3 regions of the Streptomyces sp. NPDC001443 genome follow, and region 2 is predicted to be linked to each of the others. Evidence: riboswitches for the same ligand, from Rfam matches in the RefSeq annotation. Region 2 holds a riboswitch; each other region holds the start of a gene.
What was found. Region 2 has a riboswitch for cyclic di-AMP ahead of ACWC24_RS21455 (NlpC/P60 family protein). Riboswitches for the same ligand answer to the same signal wherever they lie in the genome.
Positions count from the first base shown of each region.

Region 1 (7,256 bases), on a different contig from region 2:
GAGGAATTCCCGGCACACGCGAACAAGGGCAGCGGAAATACATCTCCGCCGAATACTTCTTCTTTGTATACGGCGCTTCTGTTAATTCCGCAGACCCGTCACGTTTACGGGATGTTGCGAAGTCCTCACACGGTCGGCGCGTTCGCCCGCGCCGGAGAACCGCAGTCGGTGCGCCGGACCCGCGCGCTCGGCGTGCAGCGCCGTGACCGCCCGTGCGCGCTCGCCGTCGCCGCGCGCCACCGCGTCCACGATCGCGCCGTGCTCGGCCCAGGACTCCACGGGGTCGGCGGGCGCCTCCGTCGCGTACATCCAGGCGATCTTGTGTCGCAGCTGGGTGAGCGTGGCGGTCAGCGCCTGGCTGCCGGAAGCCTGGGCGAGCGTCTCGTGGAACCATCCGCCCAGGGAGCGCAGATCCTCGCTGTTGCCCCGCCTGGCCCGCTCCTGGCCGAGCCGGACCAGGCCGCGCAGCACCTTGAGATGGGCCTCGGTGCGCCGCTGGGCGGCCCGGGAGGCACCCAGCGGTTCCAGGAGCATGCGCATCTCCAGCAGGTCGGAGGCCTCCTGCTCGGTGGGTTCCGCCACGCACGCGCCCGCGTGCCGGCGGGTCACCACGAAGCCCTCCGCCTCCAGCGTGCGCAGGGCCTCCCGGACGGGGACGCGCGAGACGCCGTAGCGCCGGGCGAGAAGTTCCTCGGTGAGCCGGCTGCCACGCTCGTAGACACCGGCGACGATGTCGTCCCGGATCGCCGTGCACACCGAGTGCGCCGGAATACGCATGACCGACCTCCGCCTTAATGCCCGTGAAACGTCGCCGATTGACATGTGTTCAGCGACTCTATTGCAATCGGACGTAATTTCCGACGGGCGGCCGGAATCCATGGATATTTTTTGGACAGGACGGTGCCGGAAACGCCGAAAGCCCCGGCTCGGTGAGCCGGGGCTTCGGTATGTCGCGCGGTCGTCGCCGGACGTCCGCGGCGCGGACGGATGTCAGACGTTCACACCGTGGCTGCGGAGGTAGGCGACCGGGTCGATGTCCGAGCCGTACTCGGCGGTCGTACGGGCCTCGAAGTGCAGGTGCGGTCCGGTGACGTTGCCGGTCGCGCCGGAGAGGCCGATCTGCTGGCCGGTGACGACCCGCTGGCCCACCGAGACACCGATGGAGGACAGGTGGCCGTACTGGGTGTACGTGCCGTCGTCCATCTTGATGACGATCTGGTTGCCGTAGGCCCCGCCCCAGCCGGCCTCGACGATGGTGCCGTAGCCGACCGCGTGGACGGTGGTGCCGGTGGCGGCGTGGAAGTCGACGCCGGTGTGGCTGCCGGAGGACCACAGCGAGCTGCTGGCGAGGTAGCCCGTGGAGACGTAGGAGCCGGTGATCGGCGACACGAACGTGTTGAGGCGCTGGCGCTCGGCCTCGCGGGCGGCGCGTTCCTCGGCCTTGCGGGCGGCCGCGGCCCTCGCCGCGGCCTTCGCGTGGGCGATCTCCTCGGCCAGCTGCTGTGCGGCCGCCTGCTGCTGGGCGGCCGCCTGGGCGTCGACCTGCTCGGCGGCCTCGTCGCCGAGGGTGACGACCGGGGTGAGGCCCGTCTGCTCGACGGGGTTCTCGGCGGCGAGCGCGGGGGCCGCGAGGGTGCCGACGACGCCGGTGGTGGCGAGAGCCGCGATACCGGCTGCGTGAGCGCTGGTGCGCTTCATCCGGCTGGGACGACGGTGCTTGCCGGAAACGCCCGTGAACGCCATGTAGAGGCTGATCCTTTCCTTCCCTCTCGCCTACCGGGTTAGCTGACGGGTTCGGAGCAGGAAGGTCTCCTACGGACGCCTCGCGTGCGCGGACGTCCGATTCACCCCAGGGACTGCGATGGGTCCCCGGCTCCCCTGGCTCGCGCCTCGGGGGACTCGGCGATGACTGTCCGCTGCCGCGGATGCGGCGCACTGCCCGACGAACAGTTCAGATGACGGTACGGGCGCCGCCTTTCGATCATCAAACGGATCGCGTGTTTTGTTGCGCACGCCACACGGCAGACAGGATGTCTCCGCCCCAATTCGGACACTCCTTGCACGGACAGGGGCCCTGGCGGCCGACAGGTCGCCAGGGCCCCTTCGCGCGCGTGCCTACTCGGCGGACACGACGGTGACCTCACCGATGCCGAGCGCCTCGACGGGCTCCTTGATCTGTGCCGCGTCGCCCACGAGGATCGTCACCAGCCGGTCCACCGGGAAGGCGCTCACGGCAGCGGCCGTGGCCTCCACCGTGCCGGTCGCGGCGAGCTGCTGGTAGAGCGTCGCCTGGTAGTCGTCGGGCAGGTGCTGCTCGACCTGGTCGGCCAGCGTGGCCGCCACGGCCGCCGCGGTCTCGTACTTCAGCGGCGCCACCCCGACGAGGTTCTGCACGGCGACGTCGCGCTCCGCGTCGGTCAGGCCCTCCCCCGCGAGCGTGCGCAGCACGGTCCACAGGTCCGCCAGGGCGGGACCGGTGTTCGGGGTGTCCACGGAGCCGCTGATCGCGAGCATCGCGGCGCCCGTGCCGTCCGGCGCCGACCGGAGCACCTGGCCGAACGCGCGCACGCCGTAGGTGTAGCCCTTCTCCTCCCGCAGGACGCGGTCCAGCCGGGAGGTGAGGGTGCCGCCGAGGCAGTACGTGCCGAGCACCTGCGCGGGCCAGACCCGGTCGTGCCGGTCGGCCCCGGTGCGGCCGATCAGCAGCTGCGTCTGGACCGCGCCGGGGCGGTCCACGATGACGACGCGGCCGGTGTCGTCGGCGTTCACCGGCGGCACCGGGCGGGGCTCGGCCGAGGAGCCCTTCCAGGCCCCCAGGGTGTCGCCGAGCAGCTCGTCCAGGTCGATGCCCGCGAGGTCGCCGACGATCACGGCGGTGGCCGTGGCGGGGCGGACATGCCGGTCGTAGAAGGCGCGCACGGCCGCGGAGTCGATCTTCACGACCGTCTCCTCGGTGCCCCGGCGGGGGCGCGACATCCGCGAGGCCGCCGGGAACAGCTCCTTGGAGAGCTCCTTGGCCGCGCGGCTCGCGGGGTTGGCCAGCTCGTGCGGGATCTCGTCGAGCCGGTTGCGCACCAGCCGCTCGACCTCGCTGTCCGCGAAGGCCGGCGCGCGCAGGGCGTCGGCGAGCAGGCCGAGCGCCTTCGCCAGGCGCGAGACCGGCACTTCGAGACTCAGCCGTACGCCGGGGTGGTCGGCGTGCGCGTCCAGCGTGGCGCCGCAGCGCTCCAGTTCGGCGGCGAACTCCTCCGCGGAGAGCTTGTCGGTGCCCTCCGAGAAGGCCCGCGCCATGATCGTGGCCACGCCGTCGAGACCGGCCGGCTCGGCCTCCAGCGGCGCGTCGAGGAGCACCTCGACGGCGACGACCTGCTGGCCGGGGCGGTGGCAGCGCAGGAGCGTCAGGCCGTTGTCCAGGGTGCCGCGCTCCGGCGCCGGGAACGCCCAGGGCCTGGCATCTCCCGGCCGGGGCTGGGGGTGGAACTGCATCGTGGCGAGCTCGGTCACTGGGCCGCCTCCTCGGTCTCGTCGGTGGCTTCCACGGTCGCCGCGGACTCCGGGTCTTCGGTGCGCTCCGCGGCCTCGGCCTCGTCCAGCGCCTCGGGGACGGTCGGCTCGTACACGAGCACCGCGCGGTTGTCGGGGCGCAGGCGGGCCTTGGCGACCTCCTGGACCTCCTCGGCCGTCACTTCCAGCACCCGCCCGACGGCGGTGAGGGCGAGCTGCGGGTCGCCGAACAGGACGGCGTAGCGGCACAGTTCGTCGGCGCGGCCCGCGACCGTGCCCAGCCGGTCCAGCCACTCGCGCTCCAACTGGGCCTGGGCGCGCTCCATCTCCTCCTCCGTGGGACCCTCCTCGGCGAACCGGGCGAGCTCCTCGTCGATGGCGGCCTCGATGACCGGCACCTCGACGTCACCGGAGGTCTTCACGTCCAGCCAGCCCAGGGAGGGCGCCCCCGCCAGCCGCAGCAGGCCGAAGCCGGCCGCGACCGCCGTACGGTCGCGCCGTACCAGCCGGTTGTAGAGGCGGGAGGACTCCCCGCCGCCCAGGACGGTCAGCGCCAGGTCGGCGGCGTCGCACGCGCGCGTGCCGTCGTGCGGCAGCCGGTAGGCGGCCATCAGGGCGCGCGCCGGGACCTCCTCCTCGACGACCTCGCGGAGCTGACCGCCGATGACCTCGGGCAGCGAGCCGTCGCGCGGGGCGGGCTTGCCGTCGTGGGAGGCGATGGAACCGAAGTACTTCTCGACCCAGGCGAGCGTCTGCGCCGGGTCGATGTCGCCGACCACGGAGAGCACGGCGTTGTTCGGCGCGTAGTACGTCCGGAAGAACGCCCGCGCGTCCTCCAGGGTGGCCGCGTCCAGGTCGGCCATCGAGCCGATGGGCGTGTGGTGGTAGGGGTGGCCCTCCGGGTACGCGAGGGCGGTCAGCTTCTCGAACGCGGTGCCGTAGGGCACGTTGTCGTAGCGCTGGCGGCGCTCGTTCTTGACGACGTCCCGCTGGTTCTCCATGGACTCGTCGTCGAGGGCGGCGAGCAGGGAGCCCATGCGGTCGGCCTCCAGCCAGAGGGCGAGCTCCAGCTGGTGGGTGGGCATGGTCTCGAAGTAGTTGGTGCGCTCGAAGCTGGTGGTGCCGTTCAGCGAGCCGCCCGCGCCCTGCACCAGCTCGAAGTGGCCGTTGCCCTTGACCTGTCCGGACCCCTGGAACATCAGGTGCTCGAAGAGGTGAGCCAGGCCCGTACGGCCCTTGACTTCGTGGCGGGAGCCGACGTCGTACCAGAGGCACACCGCCGCGACCGGGGTCAGATGGTCCTCGGAGAGCACCACGCGAAGGCCGTTGGCCAAGCGGTGCTCGGTCGCTGTCAGGCCCCCGGAGCCTGCCTCGGCTGTGGCCGTGTGACCCATGGGCATGTACGTCCCTTCGATCGCGGACGCGGTCGTCCGACCGCGCGTTTCGTGCCTGTCCTGCCACTGTATGCAAGCGGGCGGACCATGGGCGAAGTTCCCGCCGGACGTACGCCGAGAGCGAGATCGCGTAGCCTGCGGGCAGTCGTGGAGGCAGGCGCCGCTCCACACCGGGCCGGGCGGACGACGCCGGGGCCCCGCCCGCACTGTCAGTAGCGCGGTCCACAATGGTCCGCGTCAGAACCCGTTCACGCGTCAGCAAGGAGCCGGCAGCGATGGCCCGCCGCAGCACGAAGACCCCGCCGCCCGACGACTCGTACGAGGAGCGGATCCTCGACATCGACGTCGTCGACGAGATGCAGGGCTCCTTCCTCGAGTACGCGTACTCGGTCATCTACTCCCGCGCGCTGCCTGACGCCCGCGACGGCCTCAAGCCGGTGCACCGCCGCATCGTGTACCAGATGAACGAGATGGGTCTGCGTCCCGAGCGCGGCTATGTGAAGTGCGCCCGTGTCGTCGGCGAGGTGATGGGCAAGCTGCACCCGCACGGCGACGCGTCGATCTACGACGCCCTGGTGCGCATGGCCCAGCCGTTCTCCATGCGCGTGCCGCTCGTGGACGGGCACGGCAACTTCGGTTCGCTGGGCAACGACGACCCGCCGGCCGCCATGCGGTACACCGAGTGCAGGGCCGCCGACGCCGCGAGCCTGATGACGGAGTCGATCGACGAGGACACCGTCGACTTCGCCCCCAACTACGACGGTCAGGAGCAGGAGCCGGCCACGCTGCCTGCGGCCTTCCCGAACCTCCTGGTGAACGGCTCGTCGGGCATCGCGGTCGGCATGGCCACGAACATGCCGCCGCACAACCTCGGCGAGGTCATCGCGGCCGCCCGCCACCTCATCCGCTATCCGGCCGCGGACCTGGACGCCCTGATGCGGTTCGTCCCGGGCCCGGACCTGCCCACCGGCGGCCGGATCGTCGGCCTCGGCGGCATCAGGGACGCGTACGAGAACGGCCGCGGCACCTTCAAGATCCGCGCCACGGTCGCGGTGGAGACCGTCACGGCCCGCCGCAAGGGCCTGATCGTCACCGAGCTGCCCTTCACGGTCGGCCCGGAGAAGGTGATCGCCAAGATCAAGGACCTGGTCGGCTCGAAGAAGATCCAGGGCATCGCCGACGTCAAGGACCTCACCGACCGCGCGCACGGCCTGCGCCTGGTCATCGAGATCAAGAACGGCTTCGTGCCGGAGGCGGTCCTGGAGCAGCTCTACAAGCTGACGCCGATGGAGGAGTCCTTCGGCATCAACAACGTCGCGCTGGTCGACGGCCAGCCGCTCACGCTGGGTCTGAAGGAGCTCCTCGAGGTCTACCTCGACCACCGGTTCGAGGTCGTCCGGCGCCGCTCGGAGTTCCGGCGCACCAAGCGGCGCGACCGGCTGCACCTGGTGGAGGGCCTGCTGACGGCGCTCGTCGACATCGACGAGGTCATCCGGCTGATCCGCTCCAGCGACAACTCCGCGCAGGCGAAGGAACGCCTGATGGAGCGCTTCGGGCTGTCGGAGATCCAGACGCAGTACATCCTGGACACCCCGCTGCGCCGGCTGACCCGCTTCGACCGGATCGAGCTGGAGTCGGAGCAGGAGCGGCTCAACACGGAGATCGCGGAGCTGACCCGGATCCTGGAGTCGGACGCGGAGCTGCGCAAGCTGGTCTCGGCCGAGCTGGCCGCGGTGGCGAAGAAGTTCGGCACCGAGCGGCGTACGGTGCTGCTGGAGTCCGCCGGCACCACGGCCGCCGCCGTGCCGCTCCAGGTCGCGGACGACCCGTGCCGGGTGCTGCTGTCGTCGACCGGCCTGCTGGCCCGTACGGCGAACGCGGAGCCCTTCCCGGCGGACCCCGACGCCCACCGCACCAAGCACGACGTGATCGTCTCGGCGGTGCCCGCCACCGCGCGCGGCGAGATCGGTGCCGTCACCTCGGCGGGCCGCCTGCTGCGGATCAACGTCGTCGACCTGCCGCAGCTCCCGGACACCGCGTCCGCGCCGAACCTGTCGGGCGGCGCCCCGCTCGGCGAGTTCGTCTCCCTCGACGACGACGAGACGCTGATCTGTCTGACCACGCTGGACGAGTCGTCCCCCGGTCTGGCCATCGGCACCGAACAGGGCGTGGTCAAGCGGGTGGTCCCGGACTACCCCACCAACAAGGACGAGCTGGAGGTCATCGCCCTCAAGGAGGGTGACCGGATCGTCGGCGCGATGGAACTGCGCACCGGCGAGGAGGACCTGGTCTTCATCACGGACGACGCGCAGCTGCTGCGCTACCAGGCGTCGCAGGTGCGCCCGCAGGGCCGTCCGG
Region 1 covers NZ_JBSFIA010000029.1:101-7,356, forward strand. The annotation lists gene ACWC24_RS26850 (GntR family transcriptional regulator) at 82-777, opposite strand; gene ACWC24_RS26855 (M23 family metallopeptidase) at 991-1,743, opposite strand; cyclic di-AMP (ydaO/yuaA leader) riboswitch at 1,756-1,915, opposite strand; gene ACWC24_RS26860 (M16 family metallopeptidase) at 2,116-3,504, opposite strand; gene ACWC24_RS26865 (M16 family metallopeptidase) at 3,501-4,904, opposite strand; gene ACWC24_RS26870 (DNA gyrase/topoisomerase IV subunit A) at 5,174-7,256, shown strand, end outside.
Region 1: linked by a shared signal. The riboswitch ahead of ACWC24_RS26855 (M23 family metallopeptidase) and the one ahead of ACWC24_RS21455 (NlpC/P60 family protein) in region 2 are both predicted to bind cyclic di-AMP.

Region 2 (7,256 bases):
CTCCGGCCCGTACCGAGGTCACCTCCGGCGGCAGGCGGGTCGCGCTGCTCACCCAGGGCGCGCGGACGGTCGTCCTGCCGGGCCCGCAGCGCACGTTCGCCGAGAACAAGCGGCCCTTCGCGGACGACTTCCAGCGCACCCTGCCGGATCCGGTGCTCGACGACGGGAAGTACTGGGGCACGTCTCCCGGCGGTGGCAGCTGGTACACGCTGGGACCGGCGGAGACCGACTACGCGGTGGTGCCGGGCAGCGGTCTCATCAGCCTCACCACCGACGGCGCCAGCCGGCACGCCAACCTGCACGACGAGGAGATCACCGACGTCGACGCCCGCTGCACGGTCCGGTTCGACAAGGTGCCCACCGGCCAGGCCTGTTCCGCCGGTCTGACGTTCGGCTACCAGACCACCCACAACAACTACCGGGCTCGGCTGTCCTTCCTGACCTCCGGCGCGGTCGAGCTGCGCGTCGAGAAGGAGGTGGACGACACGGTGACCCAGTTGGTCACCGCCGTCACCCTCGCCACGGGCGTGCCCGCGGGAACCGACTGGACGATCCGGGTGCGCCGGGAGGGCACCCGGATCCGGGCCAAGGCATGGCGTGCGGCTTCCGCCGAGCCGGCCGCGTGGTCCGCCGACGTCGTCGACGCCACCTTCGGCAAGGGCCGGGTGGGCCTGCGCGCCCTGGCCAACACCGGCTGTACGAACCTGCCGGTCACCCTGTCCGTCAGCCGCTTCGAGGTGGACGCCGCGAACTGGGAGACTCCGCCGACCGTCACCCACGGGGACTGGGTGCGGGTGCTGCCGGAGCCGTTCGACGGCACCTGGACGGCACAGTTGGAGCAGACGATCCGCGGCTGGGCCGGTTCCTGCGTTCCCGACGTCCTGGCCCACGCCGCGATGTTCCTCGGCGGCGCGCCGACGGTCACGGCCGGGGCCGGACCGGCCCAGGGCAGACAGGTGCTGGGCGAGGCCGGGTACGGCTACCTGGACCCGCAGGGCTACCGCCTCGAGGGCGCCGACTTCCACGAGTACATGAACACGGGCTGGACCTTCCCGGACGGCACCTACGTCAAGCCGTCCAGCAAGCAGGTGGGCAACATCGACTGCTCGGGCTACACGCGGATGGTGTACGGCTACCACCTGGGCGTGCCGCTGGCCGCCGGCGCGGACACCTCGGGCCGGCGGATCCCGCGCCAGTCGCGGGACATCGCCGACTACGCCCCCGGGGTGGTCGTCGACCGCACCGACGGCACCAATCCGCCCGCCGCGACGCTGCTCCAGCCCGGCGACCTGGTGCTGTTCAACGCCGACTCGGGCGACGACGCCAAGGAGAACACCGTGATCGTCGACCACGTCGGCATCTACCTCGGCAAGGACGCGGCCGGCAAGCGCCGCTTCCTCTCCAGCCGCAAGACGGTCGGCGGGCCCACCATGTCCGACCTGGGCGGGGCGTCACTGCTCGACGGCACGGGCACGTACGCCACGAAGCTGCACACCGTGCGTCGTATCTGAGCCCGGAGCACCGCCGCCCGGCTCACGGCCGCCCGACGGCGGGTCAGCCGACGTCCCACAGGAACCGGTGGGTGTGGATCCCGAAGTACGGGAAGGACTGCACCTGCCGGACCCCGTCGATCGGTCTGACGACGTCGTTGACGAAGTCCAGCAGATCCTTCGGGCCGGGTGTGACCACCTCGGCGAACAGGTCGAACCCGCCCGAGGTGAGTACGGAGTAGACCACCTCGGGGCGTTCCGCGAGCGCGTCGGCGACCCCGCGCGGGTCGCCGTCGACGCCGATGCCGAGCAGTGCCATGGCCTGGCCGCCCATGGCCATCGGATCGGTCACGCCGACGACCTGGACGGCCCGGGAGTCCAGCAGGCGTTGCAGCCGCTGCCGGGCGGCGGAGGCGGACAGGCCGACCTTGGGGCCGAGGTCGGCGTACGCGATGCGGCCGTCGGTCTGGAGTTCCCGCAGGATGGCCCGGTCGATCTCGTCCACGTCTGCTGGCTCCCTTTCCTTCCCGGCGGTTCGGACCCACCCTATCGACGCACGTCAGCCGACGAGTTCGGCGAGGGCGGCGGCGAACAGCCCGGTGTGGGTGTCCACGTCCTGCTCCGTGGTGTCGGGGCACATGAGCGCCATGTTGTGGAACGGGGTCAGCAGGATGCCGCGGTTGGCGAGATGGAGGTGGAGGAAGTCCTCCAGCTCGGTGTCGCCGGCCGCCGCGGACTCGGCGCCGGTGCGCGGCGCGGGGTCGGCGAAGCGGTACTCGGTGCGCGCCCCGAGGCGGCTGACCGACCAGGGCAGGCCGTGGGCGGCGATGCCCGCGCGCACCCCCGCCTCGAAGCGCTCGGACAGCTTCGACATGTGGGCGAAGGCGTCGTCGGTGAGGACGTGTTCCAGGGTGGCGCGCATCGCGGCGACGGAGAGCGCGTTGCCCGCGAGGGTGCCGCCGACACCGCCCATGTCCACCAGGTCGAGATCGGCGCGGGACAGCAGCCGGTCGGCCAGGTCGGCGGAGAGGCCGTAGGCGCCGGCGGGGATGCCGCCGCCGATCGCCTTGCCGATGGTGAGGACGTCCGGCTCCAGCTCCCAGGCCGCGGTGCAGCCGCCCGGACCGGCGGAGAAGGTGTGCGTCTCGTCGTTGATGAGGAGGGTGCCGTACTGCCGGGTCAGGGCGCGGACCCCGGCCAGGTAGCCGGGTTCGGGGAGCACGATGCCGATGTTGGTCAGCGCGGGCTCCATCAGGACGGCGGCCACGTCGCCGTGGGCGAGTTCGCGCTCCAGCCGCTCCAGGTCGTTGAACTCGGCGACCCGGCTGGTCAGCGTGACGTCGCAGGGCGCGCCGACGTTCCCGGGGCGGGGGGCGCCCAGGCCGTCGGGGCCGACGACGATGAGCGACTCGTCGACGCTGCCGTGGTAGCTGTAGCCGTTCACCAGGATCTTGGAGCGGCCGGTGACGGCGCGGGCGAGCCGGATGGCCCAGCGGTTGGCGTCCGTCGCGGTCAGCGAGAAGCTCCACCGGGTGAGCCCGAAGCGGCGGGTCAGCTCCGCGCCGACCCATTCGGCGTCCTCGGTGGGCAGCATCGCGGTCGCCCCGCCCAGTTCGGCGAACCGGTGCCGGACGGCTTCGGCCACCACCGCCGGGGAGTGGCCGGCCATCGCGCCGGTGTCGCCGAGGCAGAAGTCGATGTACTCGTGTCCGTCGATGTCGGTCACCCTGGCGCCGCGCGCGGTGTCCAGATAACGCGGGAAGGCACCGGCGGTCTTGTTCATCCAGGTCATCGGCACCCGGCCGAAGAGGTGCTCGGACCGCGCGTAGGCGGCCTTCGAGCGAGGGTTGCGGCGGTCGGCCTCGGCGCTCTCGCGGGCCAGGAGGTGCTGAAGGCGGGTGCGGTCCATGACTACCTCGCAGAGCGACGGCGGATGAATGCCCAGAGAGTATGACCGAATCATACGCAAACTCAAGATTCGACGAATGAATCGATTGTCGCGACGATCGATTCGCGTGCAGGGATGATCGGGGTGCTGATTGATGCGCGCGCGTCGGCCGAGTCGACGAAGCGCCGGGCGCGACAGCCGCCCCCTCCGCACCCGCTCACCCCCGAACCGGGGAGCGACAGAAGGAAATGAAGGTCACAATTACGTATCGGACATACCGCACTTCAACCTTCACACGAGCCGCACAAATTAGCTAAGTTGGCGCCAGGCCGCTCGGTTCCTCCGGCGAATCCCGCCGGGCCGCGCTGCCTCCGCCGAGTCCGGTGAACCACTGCGGCCGCCGGAGCCGGGGACCCAACCGATCCTCTGGGGTGAATCGGCCCAACCGCCCTGCGGGGCAAGGGCCGTAGGGCACGCCTTCCGGAACCTCCGCCCGAACCCGACAGCTAACTCGGTAGGCGGAGCACGGAAGGAGTACGTCGCCGATGGCGCCAGGACGCGACAAGCGCCCCGAAGGTCTCGGCCTCCCCGGTATGTCGGACGCGGTCAGCGGTGAGGAGATCCGGCAGCGGATCAACACCCTCTACGACCGCGCGGAGACCGACTCGGGGACCTACAACGCCACCCGCGCGATGTCGGTCGGCGATCGCAGGCCCGGCCGGGCTGGGCGTCCCGCCCAGCGCAAGCCGTCCGACCCCGCCCTCGACGCCGTCGCCCGGAAGTGGTTCGACGACGCGCGCTCCAAGATAGGCCCGACCGTCGCGGCCGTGCTGCCCGCCGACCGGATGCCCGCCCTGCCGGGCGCGGCCCGCCCCGCATCGGCGCCCGTGCCGGAACTCCCGGCCGCCATTCCGGCCCCCCGCCCCGAACTGGAGGCACCTGCCCGGCGCGTCCCGGAGCTCACCGCCGGACCCGTCGCCGCCCTCCCGGCCGCGCCCGCGCCCGCGCCGGAGAGCCGACCGGACGCCTTCCCGGCTCTGCCCGCCGCCTCCGCGCCCTCGGCGCCCTCCGCCCCCTTCGCGCTCTCGGCCGGACCGCTCGCGGCCGCACCCGTACCCTCACCCGCCCCTTCGCCCGTACCCGCGCCCGCGCCCGCGGCCACGCCCGTGGCCGACACCGCGGCACGGCAGACCGCGCGGCGGTCGGTCAAGGGGCGGAACCAGGAGAAGCTCACCCAGGCCCGGAGACTGCTGACCCGGCAGGTCGCCCTGCGCAGTGCGCCGCCGGCCCCGGAGAGCGCGCCGGCTGCCGCGCCGCGCTGGCCGGCCCCTGAGCAGGATCCGCTGTTCGGCGAGGGCACCGGATGGCTCACCCAGCCGTCGCCCGGCCCCGACCCCCTCGCCGGGGGCGGCGAGTACCCGGGCGCCTCCGGCGCCACCGGGCAGTACGGCACCGTTCCCAGTGTCGCGGGATACCCGAACACCCCCATCGCCACGGGACAGTTCAGCCTTCCCCTCGACGTCGCCGTCACGAACCCGCCGGCCGACACGGGGCAGTTCAGCGCCATCCCGAGCGTCGCCGCCTACCCGAACACCCCGGTCGACACGGGTCAGTTCAGCCTCCCCCTCGACGCCGGTCTCACCAACCCTCCCGCCGACACCGGGCAGTTCAGCGCCGTCCCGAACATGGGGGCCGTCTACCCGAGCGCCCCCGCGGCCCCCGGCTACCCGAGTGCCCCCGCGAGCCCCGCCTACCCCAGCGCCCCCGCGAACGTCGGCTACCCGAGCGGCCCCGCCGAAACGGCCTACCCGAGCGGCCCGATGAACGCCGCTTACCCGAGCGCCCCCGTGAACGCCGCTTATCCGAGCGCCCCCGCGGGCGCCGCCTACCCGAGCGCCCCGGCGGGCGCCGCCTACCCGGCCACCCCGGCCGACACGGGCCGGTTCGCCCCGCTGGACACCGGACAGTTCGCGGTGCCCGCCGTTCCTGCCATGCCCCCCGTACCCCCGGCACCGGCCGCACCCGTCATGCCCACCATGCCCGCCATGCCCGCCATGCCCGCCCCGGTCGGCGCGCCGGAACCGGCGGGGTACGGCGGCAAGGCCGCGAACGCCCTGGAGTTCGCGCGCGCCCAGATCGGCAGGCCGTGCCTGTGGGGCGCGACCGGCCCCGAGTCGTACGACTGCGCCAGTCTCACCCAGGCCGCCTGGCGGGCCGCCGGGGTCGAGCTCCCCCGCGCGGCAGCCGACCAGGCCCGCGCCGTCTCGGCGATCCCGCTCACCGACCTCCAGCCCGGCGATCTCATCTTCTTCCACGGCGACACCAGCCATGTCGGCGTCTGCGCCGGCCCCGGCACGATGATCCACGCCCCGGGGCCCGGTGCCCTGATCCGCGAGGAGTCGATCTTCTTCGCCGGACAGGCGGCGATCCACAGCGCCGCACGGCCCGCCTGACCCTCGGGATCGCACGCCGAGGACCCACCCGAACCCGAATCCCGAACTGCACCGCGAACTGCCCGGACGGAATGATCCGTCCGGGCAGTTCGCGCGACGCGGCGGCGCGGTACGACGGCATGGGACGGCGCGACGCCCGGACCGTCGGTACCGGTCCGGGCGTCGCGCCGTGGGGTCTCAGCCAGGCGTCGTCACACGGGGCGTCGCCTGGTGCGGATGAGCAGGACTACACCGGCGACGGCGAGCACGCCGCCGAGCGCCGCGGGCCACAGCTGCGCGCCGGTCTCGGCGAGACCGCCCTGCACCGCCTGCGGTTCGGTCTGCGGCACGGTCTGGGGAGCCGGCTGCGCGGCGGAGGTGGCCCGGCCGCCGTCGTCCGCGGCCTGGGTCTGCTCGGCACCGGCCGTCGTACCGGACCCGGCTGCCGTACCGGACCCGGCGGCCGCCGTGTCGCCTGCTTCGGGGGCGGTGGTGACCAGGCCGGAGCCCTTGCCGCCCGAACCCGCCTGTCCCGAGTCGTCCTTCGGGCGGTTGGTCGCCGACGGGGAGGAGTAGGGCTTGGGCTGGGCGTGGCCGGGACGGGTGGCGGTGGCCGTGGCGGCGGGCGGCGCCGTGGTCGCCTGGCCTCCGTTGCCACCGTTGCCCGCGTTGCCTCCGTTACCGGCGTTGCCGCCGTTGCCCGTGTTGCCGCCGGTCTGTCCCTGCACGCCGTTCCCGTCCTTCGGGGGCTCGGGCGTCTGCGTCTGCTGGCCCTGGTCGCCGTTGCCGCCGCCGTTTCCCGCGCCGTTGTCACCGCCGCCGCTGCCGCCGTTGCCGGCCCCGTTGTCACCGCCGCCGTTGCCGCCGCCGTTGGCGCCCACGCCGCACTGCCGGCCGCCGTTGATGCAGTCGACCATCTCGTTCATCAGCTTCTCGTCGAAGACGTTGATGAAGTCGCCGTGGTCCGTGATCGGCTTGTGCAGGTTCTCGGGGAAGGAGTCCACCGCGAACAGCGGGGTCGTACGGCCACCGTCCTGCAGGCTCGGCGCGTCCACGTCGTACACGATGCGCTGCACCAGCTGCGGAATGGCCTGGAAGCCACTCGGGCAGGAGCCGTCGGCGGCGGCGAACGCCACGTGCGTACGGTGGTTGGCGCTGTCGATGTTCCGACCGTCCCAGCAGCTCTGGAACTTGAACGTGCGCACGACGTCGCTGCCGCTCGGGCAGAGCGGGTACTTGTCCTTCAACTGCCGGTCCTCCAGGCCCGTGCAGCTCCAGGACGCGTTGGCGTTGGCGGGGCCGTTGACGAACGCCTTGGCGTCGCCGGTGATGATGCGCAGCAGCCGCGGCATGGCGGTGACCTTGCTGCGGGGGTTGCCCACGAACGTCATCGTCACCTGCTTGGGCGTGACGATCTGACCGGCATTGCCCTCGGTGCCGCCACCG
Region 2 covers NZ_JBSFIA010000020.1:59,936-67,191, forward strand. The annotation lists gene ACWC24_RS21440 (NlpC/P60 family protein) at 1-1,511, shown strand, start outside; gene ACWC24_RS21445 (Lrp/AsnC family transcriptional regulator) at 1,555-1,995, opposite strand; gene ACWC24_RS21450 (transaminase) at 2,050-3,399, opposite strand; cyclic di-AMP (ydaO/yuaA leader) riboswitch at 3,741-3,915, shown strand; gene ACWC24_RS21455 (NlpC/P60 family protein) at 3,924-5,831, shown strand; gene ACWC24_RS21460 (DUF1996 domain-containing protein) at 6,023-7,256, opposite strand, start outside.

Region 3 (7,256 bases), on a different contig from region 2:
GCAGCGCGGGGTCCATGCCGCCGGCGCGGTACTGGGCGGCGGCTATCGAACCCAGGGCGTCCCGGGCCGAGTTGAGCCGGTCCTCCCGGCGGGCCGCCTCGTCCCGCAGGGTCCCCAGCCGCTTCTCGGCGGCCTGTGCCTTCTCGTGCGCGCCGTTGTACTTCTCGGTGGCCGCCTCGGCCTCCCGGTACAACTGGTCCACCTTGGCCCGGACCTGCCCCGGCGTCAGATTCGGCTCGGCGTGTCCGGTCCCGTCGAAGACGGTCGCGGTCGCCGCGCCCGCGAGGGCGAGCGTGGCGGCGGTACGGACCGTACTGCCGCTGAGCGAGCGCGGTCGGGGCTTGCGGTGCGCTGCCACGTGGCCTTGCACGTCCTTTCGTACGACCGCCCGTCCCGGGACGGCTCCCGGGCGGACGCACGGCCGCCAGGGGAGCGGACGTACGGCCGCCCGGGGGCGGTCCACGCGTCCGGCGGCGACCACGCACAGGGGGAGCGGGCCGCCGCCGGACCTTCTCGGCGGTGGTGGCCGACTGCCGCCCCTGGTCCGGGCGGCGGTGGGGAGCCGGTCACCTGGGGGAGGACGCTAAGCCCGTTTATGTCGGATGGATAACGCCATGTGCGGAAGTGTCCCAAGTGGATCGAATGACGACTTCCGATGACCGTGATTGGAACCGAGAGCCGTCACCTTCACGCAGCGTGATGACCGATGACGGGATTCCCGGTCGCGGGTGGGTTACGCGGTGCTATAGCGCGCATATATGCAGGCATTGCCGACGGGGTGGTGTCGGACGGCCCGGGCGCCCCTGGTTAGGCTCCGGCCTCATGGACGTACTCATCCATCTCTTCGTAGGCCTGCACATCATCGGCATCGCCGCGCTCCTCGGCGGCTTCCTCACCCAGATGAAGGCGATGGGCCGCGGCACCGCCCGCTTCGTCCCCGCGATGCTGCACGGCGCGGCGACGATGCTGGTCACCGGCGTGATCCTGGTCGGCCTCAACCAGGCCGACGACCACCCGGTCAACAACATCAAGATCGGCGTGAAACTGGCCCTGCTGATCGTGATCCTCGGTCTCGTCTACGTGAAGCGGGACGACGAGACGGTGGACAAGGGTCTGTTCGGCCTGGTGGGCCTGCTGACCACGGCGAACGTCTTCATCGCGGTGCTCTGGACCTGACATCGGCCCGGACGGCCTGCGGGGCCGCCCGCACAGCCGCCACGGCGACCGCGAGCCACACCGCCACCGCGACCCACAGCAGCGCCTCCCCGAGCCCCTTCAGCCACGGCACGCCGAGGGCCGAGGAGACGGCCGACGCCGCTGCCGCCGTCATCCCCATCGGGAACACGGTCGACCACCGCAGCACGTCGTAGCGCAGCCGCGGCCACCGCAGCTCGGCCGCCAGCATCACGGCGTAACAGCACAGGTCCAGCGCGAGCAGGGCGGCGGTCGCGGCGCGCAGGACGCCACGGTCGTCGTCGTTCCACAGATGCAGGCGCGCGCTGTCGGCGGCGAGCAACTGCGCTCCGGCCAGCGCCGAGATGGCGAGTGCCCCGCCGGCCACCCACTGGTCGCCGGCGCCCTCGACGGCCTGGCGCGGGTCGAAGCGGGCCAGCGCCAGGCCGTAGAGCACCAGCCCCAGCCAGAACAGCACCAGCGCCGCATGCGCGAGCCAGGCCGTCGACAGGGTCGCGGCGAGGGTGGCCGCCAGCACCGCGAGGCCCTGGGTGGCCACGCACGCGAGGAACACCGCCCCCGGCATACGGTTCCCCCAGTGCCGCAGGACGGCCACGAGCAGCCCCGGCCACAGCACGGCGGCCAGCGCCAGCAGCGCCTCGGCCAGGGTCTGCCCCCCCAGCAGCGAGAAGCGGGTGCCGAGCACCGTGGTCGCGGCGACCGCGGTGAGCGCGGCCGGTGCGGTCGCCCGGCGCACCCAGGCCTCCCGCTCCCACAGCAGCTGGACGGCGAAGCCCGCCGCCAGGGCCAGCCAGGCGACGCAGGCCGGCACCAGAGCGATCCGGGACGGCACCTCGTACCCCGTCTGCTCCAGTCCGACCGACAGGATGCCGGTCGCCAGCACCGCGGCTCCGGTCGCCGGCTCACGCCACGCCCACCGGGCGCGGAGCGGCGGGATACGGGGCGTGGAGGGCATGCGGCCGATGCTAAGGAGCCCCGGGCGCGCGGTGAGCGGGGCGCGCGCGGGCGCCCGGAAATACCCGCGACCGCAGGCAGCTCCGCACGCCCCCCGGCACCCGCGCGGGGGGCCGGGCAGCGGGTGGCGTCAGGCCGGGCGGACCACGCTGTGGATCCCGGACTCGCCGTCGTAGTAGATCGACTCCTCGCGGACGTACGCGCCGGGCTTGGGAGCGTGGATCATCATGCCGTCGCCGATGTAGATGCCGACGTGGCTGACGTCGTCGTAGAAGAAGACCAGGTCACCCGGCCGGGCGTCGGGGAGGGAGACGGTGGTGCCGGTGTTCACCTGGTCGTAGGTGGTGCGCGGCAGGGTGACCCCGGCGGCCTTCCAGGCGGCCTGGGTGAGGCCGGAGCAGTCGTAGGAGCCGGGCCCGGTCGCGCCCCAGACGTACGGCTTGCCGATCTGCGCGCGGGCGAAGGCGAGCGCCTTCTCGGCCTTGGTGCCGACGGCGGAGTCCGCGGACGAGGAGGACGAAGAACCGGACGAAGAACCGGACGACGAGGACGTGGCGGACGAGCCCGAACTCGACGCCGCGCTCTCCTTCGCCGCTGCTGCCTCCGCTGCCGCCTGCTGCTTCGCGAGCTCCGCCGCCTTGGCCGCGGCCGCCTCCTGCTTCTGCTTCTCGATCGCGGCCAGCCGGGCCTTCTCCTCGGCCGTCAGCCGGGACAGCAGCACGCGCGCGGCGGCGAGCTTCTTCTGGACGGCAGCCTTGGCGGTCTGGAGATCGTTCTGCGCGTCGGTGAGCGTGTCGAGGCTCTCGGTGGCCTTGCGGCGCTCCTGCATCATCGCGGCCTGCTCGGTGACGTAGTCGTCGACCGCGCCCTTCTGCCGCGAGGTCAGCCGGCCCATGAGCTGGGTCTGGTCGAAGTAGTCCTGGGGCGAGTCCGCGAGCAGGAAGGTCGCGGTGTCCGGCGCGGTGGCACCGGTCCGGTACTGCGCCGCGGCGAAGGAACCGAGTTCCTCGCGTGCCTCGTTGAGCTTCTGGGTGCGCCGGGCGACGTCGTCGAGCAGGGTGTCGACGTGCTTGCGCTGCTTGGTGGTCTTCTCTTTGGCCGCGTTGTAGTTCTCGGTCGCCGACTCGGCCTGGCGGTACAGGTCGTCGACTTTCTTCTCGACCTCTTCCAGGCTCGGTCGGCCGTCGTCGGCCGAGGGGGCCGCGTGGGCCGTCTGGGAGAACAGGGCGACGGAGGTGAGGGCCGCCGTGGCCAGGGCGGGGGTCCGTATGCCTGCTGCGCGTGTACCGGTGGGACGCGACTTGCGGTGCGACGCCAAGGGAGGCGACTCCTTCCACACTCCGCCTACCGGGTTAGCTGTCGGGTTCGGGCGGATGATCGGAAGGTTTGCCCTACGGCCTGTCCCCGATGGGGGACGGGGGCCGATTCACCCCAGGTCTTGGTTGGGTCCCCGGCTCCGGACGCCGTGCGGGCGTACCGGACTCGGCGGAGGCCGCGCGGCCCGGCGACGTTCGCCGGTGGGGGTCGTGCGGCCCGCCCGGCACGCTAGCCAACTCCTGTGGCCCTTGTGAAGGTTGATGGGCGATATGCCCGATACATTTTCGTGACCTAGGACCCGGCTGTGTCGGGGTGCGGCCGATCCGGCGTGCTTGTTCCTGCCCTGCGGTGTTCGAGCTCCTTTTTCTGCTTTGTCGCTTCGCGGCGCCGAGGTCACCGAGGGTGACACGGCCTTCCTCGGCCCGGCTCACGGAATGTGACGTTCCCCTCCCGGGCCCCCGCCCGGCCCCCGCCCGGCCCCCGTCCGAGGCTGTACGGCTTCGGGGATGTTCCCGGGACGGCGGCGGGTTGTCGGTGCGGCGCCCTAGACTCGGAGAGCGATGAGCAGCCTCTTTGACGACAGCTTCCTGGCGGATCTCCAGGCCCCCCGGGCCCATGGGGAGGAGCCCCCGCCTCCGCCCGAGGACGAGCACGTGCCGGAGCCGGTTCCGGACGACCTGTTCGGCGGGAAGTTCGACCTGCCGCCGGACCGGGACGAGTACTACCGTGACGGCGCCCCGCGCCCGGTGGTCGACCCGGCCGCCCTCCTGGAGGGGCTCAACGACAACCAGCGCGCCGCCGTCGTGCACTCCGGCTCGCCGCTGCTCATCGTGGCCGGCGCCGGCTCCGGCAAGACCCGGGTGCTCACCCACCGCATCGCCCACCTGCTCGGCGAGCGGAACGTGCACCCGGGGCAGATCCTCGCGATCACCTTCACCAACAAGGCCGCGGGCGAGATGAAGGAGCGCGTCGAGCAGCTCGTCGGCCCGCGCGCGAACGCGATGTGGGTGATGACCTTCCACAGCGCGTGCGTGCGCATCCTGCGTCGCGAGAGCAAGCGCCTCGGCTTCACGTCGTCGTTCTCGATCTACGACGCCGCCGACTCCAAGCGTCTGATGGCCCTGGTCTGCCGCGATCTTGACCTCGACCCCAAGCGCTTCCCGCCGAAGTCCTTCAGCGCCAAGATTTCCAACCTGAAGAACGAGCTGATCGACGAGGAGGACTTCGCGGCCCGGGCCGGCGACGGCTTCGAGAAGACCCTCGCCCAGGCCTACGCGATGTACCAGTCGCGGCTGCGCGAGGCCAACGCGCTCGACTTCGACGACCTGATCATGACGACGGTCAACCTGCTGCGTGCCTTCCCGGACGTCGCCGAGCACTACCGCCGCCGCTTCCGGCACGTGCTCGTCGACGAGTACCAGGACACCAACCACGCCCAGTACGCGCTGGTCCGTGAGCTCGTCGGCACCTCGGAGCACCCCGCGGACGTGCCGCCCGGCGAGTTCGGCCTCCAGCCCGCCGAGCTGTGCGTGGTGGGTGACGCCGACCAGTCGATCTACGCCTTCCGCGGCGCGACCATCCGCAACATCCTCCAGTTCGAGGAGGACTACCCGGACGCGACGACGATCCTGCTGGAGCAGAACTACCGCTCCACGCAGACCATCCTCTCCGCCGCCAACGCGGTCATCGAGCGCAACGAGTCCCGCCGCCCCAAGAACCTGTGGACCAACGCCGGCGCGGGCGCGAGCATCACCGGATACGTCGCCGACACGGAGCACGACGAGGCGCAGTTCGTCGCCGACGAGATAGACCGCCTCACCGACGCGGGCCAGGCCAAGGCCGGCGATGTCGCGGTGTTCTACCGCACCAACGCCCAGTCCCGTGTCTTCGAGGAGATCTTCATCCGGGTCGGCCTGCCGTACAAGGTCGTCGGCGGCGTCCGCTTCTACGAGCGCAAGGAGGTCCGGGACGTCCTGGCCTACCTGCGTGTCCTGGCCAATCCGGAGGACTCGGTCCCGCTGCGCCGCATCCTCAACGTGCCCAAGCGCGGTATCGGCGAGCGCGCCGAGGCGATGATCGACGCCCTCTCCCAGCGCGAGAAGATCAGCTTCCCGCAGGCGCTGCGGCGCGTCGACGAGGCGTACGGAATGGCCGCGCGCTCCACCAACGCCGTCCAGCGCTTCAACGTGCTGATGGACGACCTGCGCACGATCGTCGAGTCGGGCGCCGGTCCGGCGACGGTCCTGGAGGCCGTCCTCGAACGGACCGGGTACCTCGCCGAGCTGCAGGCCTCCACCGACCCCCAGGACGAGACCCGCATCGAGAACCTCCAGGAACTCGCCGCGGTGGCCCTGGAGTTCGAGCAGGAGTCCGGCGAGGGCGAGGCGACGGGCGGGCTCTCCGACTTCCTGGAGCGGGTCGCGCTGGTCGCCGACTCCGACCAGATCCCCGACGAGGAGGACGGCGACGGCGTCATCACGCTGATGACCCTGCACACCGCCAAGGGGCTGGAGTTCCCGGTCGTCTTCCTGACCGGCATGGAGGACGGCGTCTTCCCGCACATGCGTGCCCTCGGCCAGGCCAAGGAGCTGGAGGAGGAGCGCCGACTGGCGTACGTCGGCATCACCCGCGCCCGTGAGCGGCTCTACCTCACCCGGTCGGCGATGCGCAGCGCCTGGGGGCAGCCCTCCTACAACCCGCCCTCCCGCTTCCTGGAGGAGATCCCGCCGGCCCACCTGGAGTGGAAGCGGACGGGGGCCACGGCGCCGGTGTCCTCCGGCCCCGCCTCGGGACTGGCGGCCTCGCTGTCGTCCTCGCGCTCGCGTTCGTCGGCGGCCGGCGCGTCCGGCTTCGCCACGCGCCGGACCTCCGAGAAGCCGGTGGTGTCCCTGTCCGTCGGTGACCGGGTCACGCACGACCAGTTCGGGCTCGGCACGGTCGTCGGCGTGAAGGGCACGGGCTCGAACGCGGAGGCGACGATCGACTTCGGCGACACCAAGCCGAAGCGGCTGCTGCTGCGGTACGCGCCGGTGGAGAAGCTCTAGGACGTTGTCGGTCCGGCGGTCGGAGAAAGAGCCCTCGGGATCATCCCGGGGGCTCGGCCGTTGTCCGGTGCGCGCTTACGTCGGGTCGAGACCGTGGCTGCGCAGCCAGGGGAGCGGGTCGATGGCCGAGCCGCCGCTGGGCCGCACCTCGAAGTGCAGATGGGGACCGGTCGAGTTGCCCGAGTTCCCGGAGTACGCGATCGGGTCGCCGGCCTTCACCGTCGTACCGGAGGCGACGCGGTAGGTGGAGAGGTGGCAGTACCAGGTCTCCGTGCCGTCCATCGCCGTCACGATCATCATGTTGCCGTACGCGCTGTTCCACTGCGTGCGGACGGTGCCGTCGGTCGCGGCCATCACCGTCGTGCCGTACGAGACCGGGAAGTCGATGCCGGTGTGCACCGACATCCAGTTCACACCGGCCTGGCCGAAGTAGGCGCTCAGGCCCTTGCGCTCGACCGGAATGGCGTACTTCGGGCGCAGCCGCTCCTTGCGGGCCGCCTCCGCCGCGGCCTTCTTCTTCTCGGACTCCTGCTGGGCCTTGAGGTCGATGCGTTCCTGCGTACGGCTGGCCCGGTCGGCGAAGTCGTCGGCACCGGCGGACAGGCTCCGGAGCTGGCTGTCCAGCTTGTTGTTGGCGGCGGACGGCTTCACGGCCTTCGCGTCCGAGGCGGATGCCGTCGTCTGGCTGCCGTCGTCCGTCAGGTTGCCCACCACCGAGGCGGCCGCGACCCCGGCGACACCCATCAC
Region 3 covers NZ_JBSFIA010000008.1:21,972-29,227, reverse strand. The annotation lists gene ACWC24_RS11565 (NlpC/P60 family protein) at 1-358, opposite strand, end outside; gene ACWC24_RS11560 (hypothetical protein) at 823-1,176, shown strand; gene ACWC24_RS11555 (SLAC1 family transporter) at 1,154-2,149, opposite strand; gene ACWC24_RS11550 (NlpC/P60 family protein) at 2,279-3,466, opposite strand; cyclic di-AMP (ydaO/yuaA leader) riboswitch at 3,475-3,646, opposite strand; gene pcrA (DNA helicase PcrA) at 4,026-6,509, shown strand; gene ACWC24_RS11540 (M23 family metallopeptidase) at 6,585-7,256, opposite strand, start outside.
Region 3: linked by a shared signal. The riboswitch ahead of ACWC24_RS11550 (NlpC/P60 family protein) and the one ahead of ACWC24_RS21455 (NlpC/P60 family protein) in region 2 are both predicted to bind cyclic di-AMP.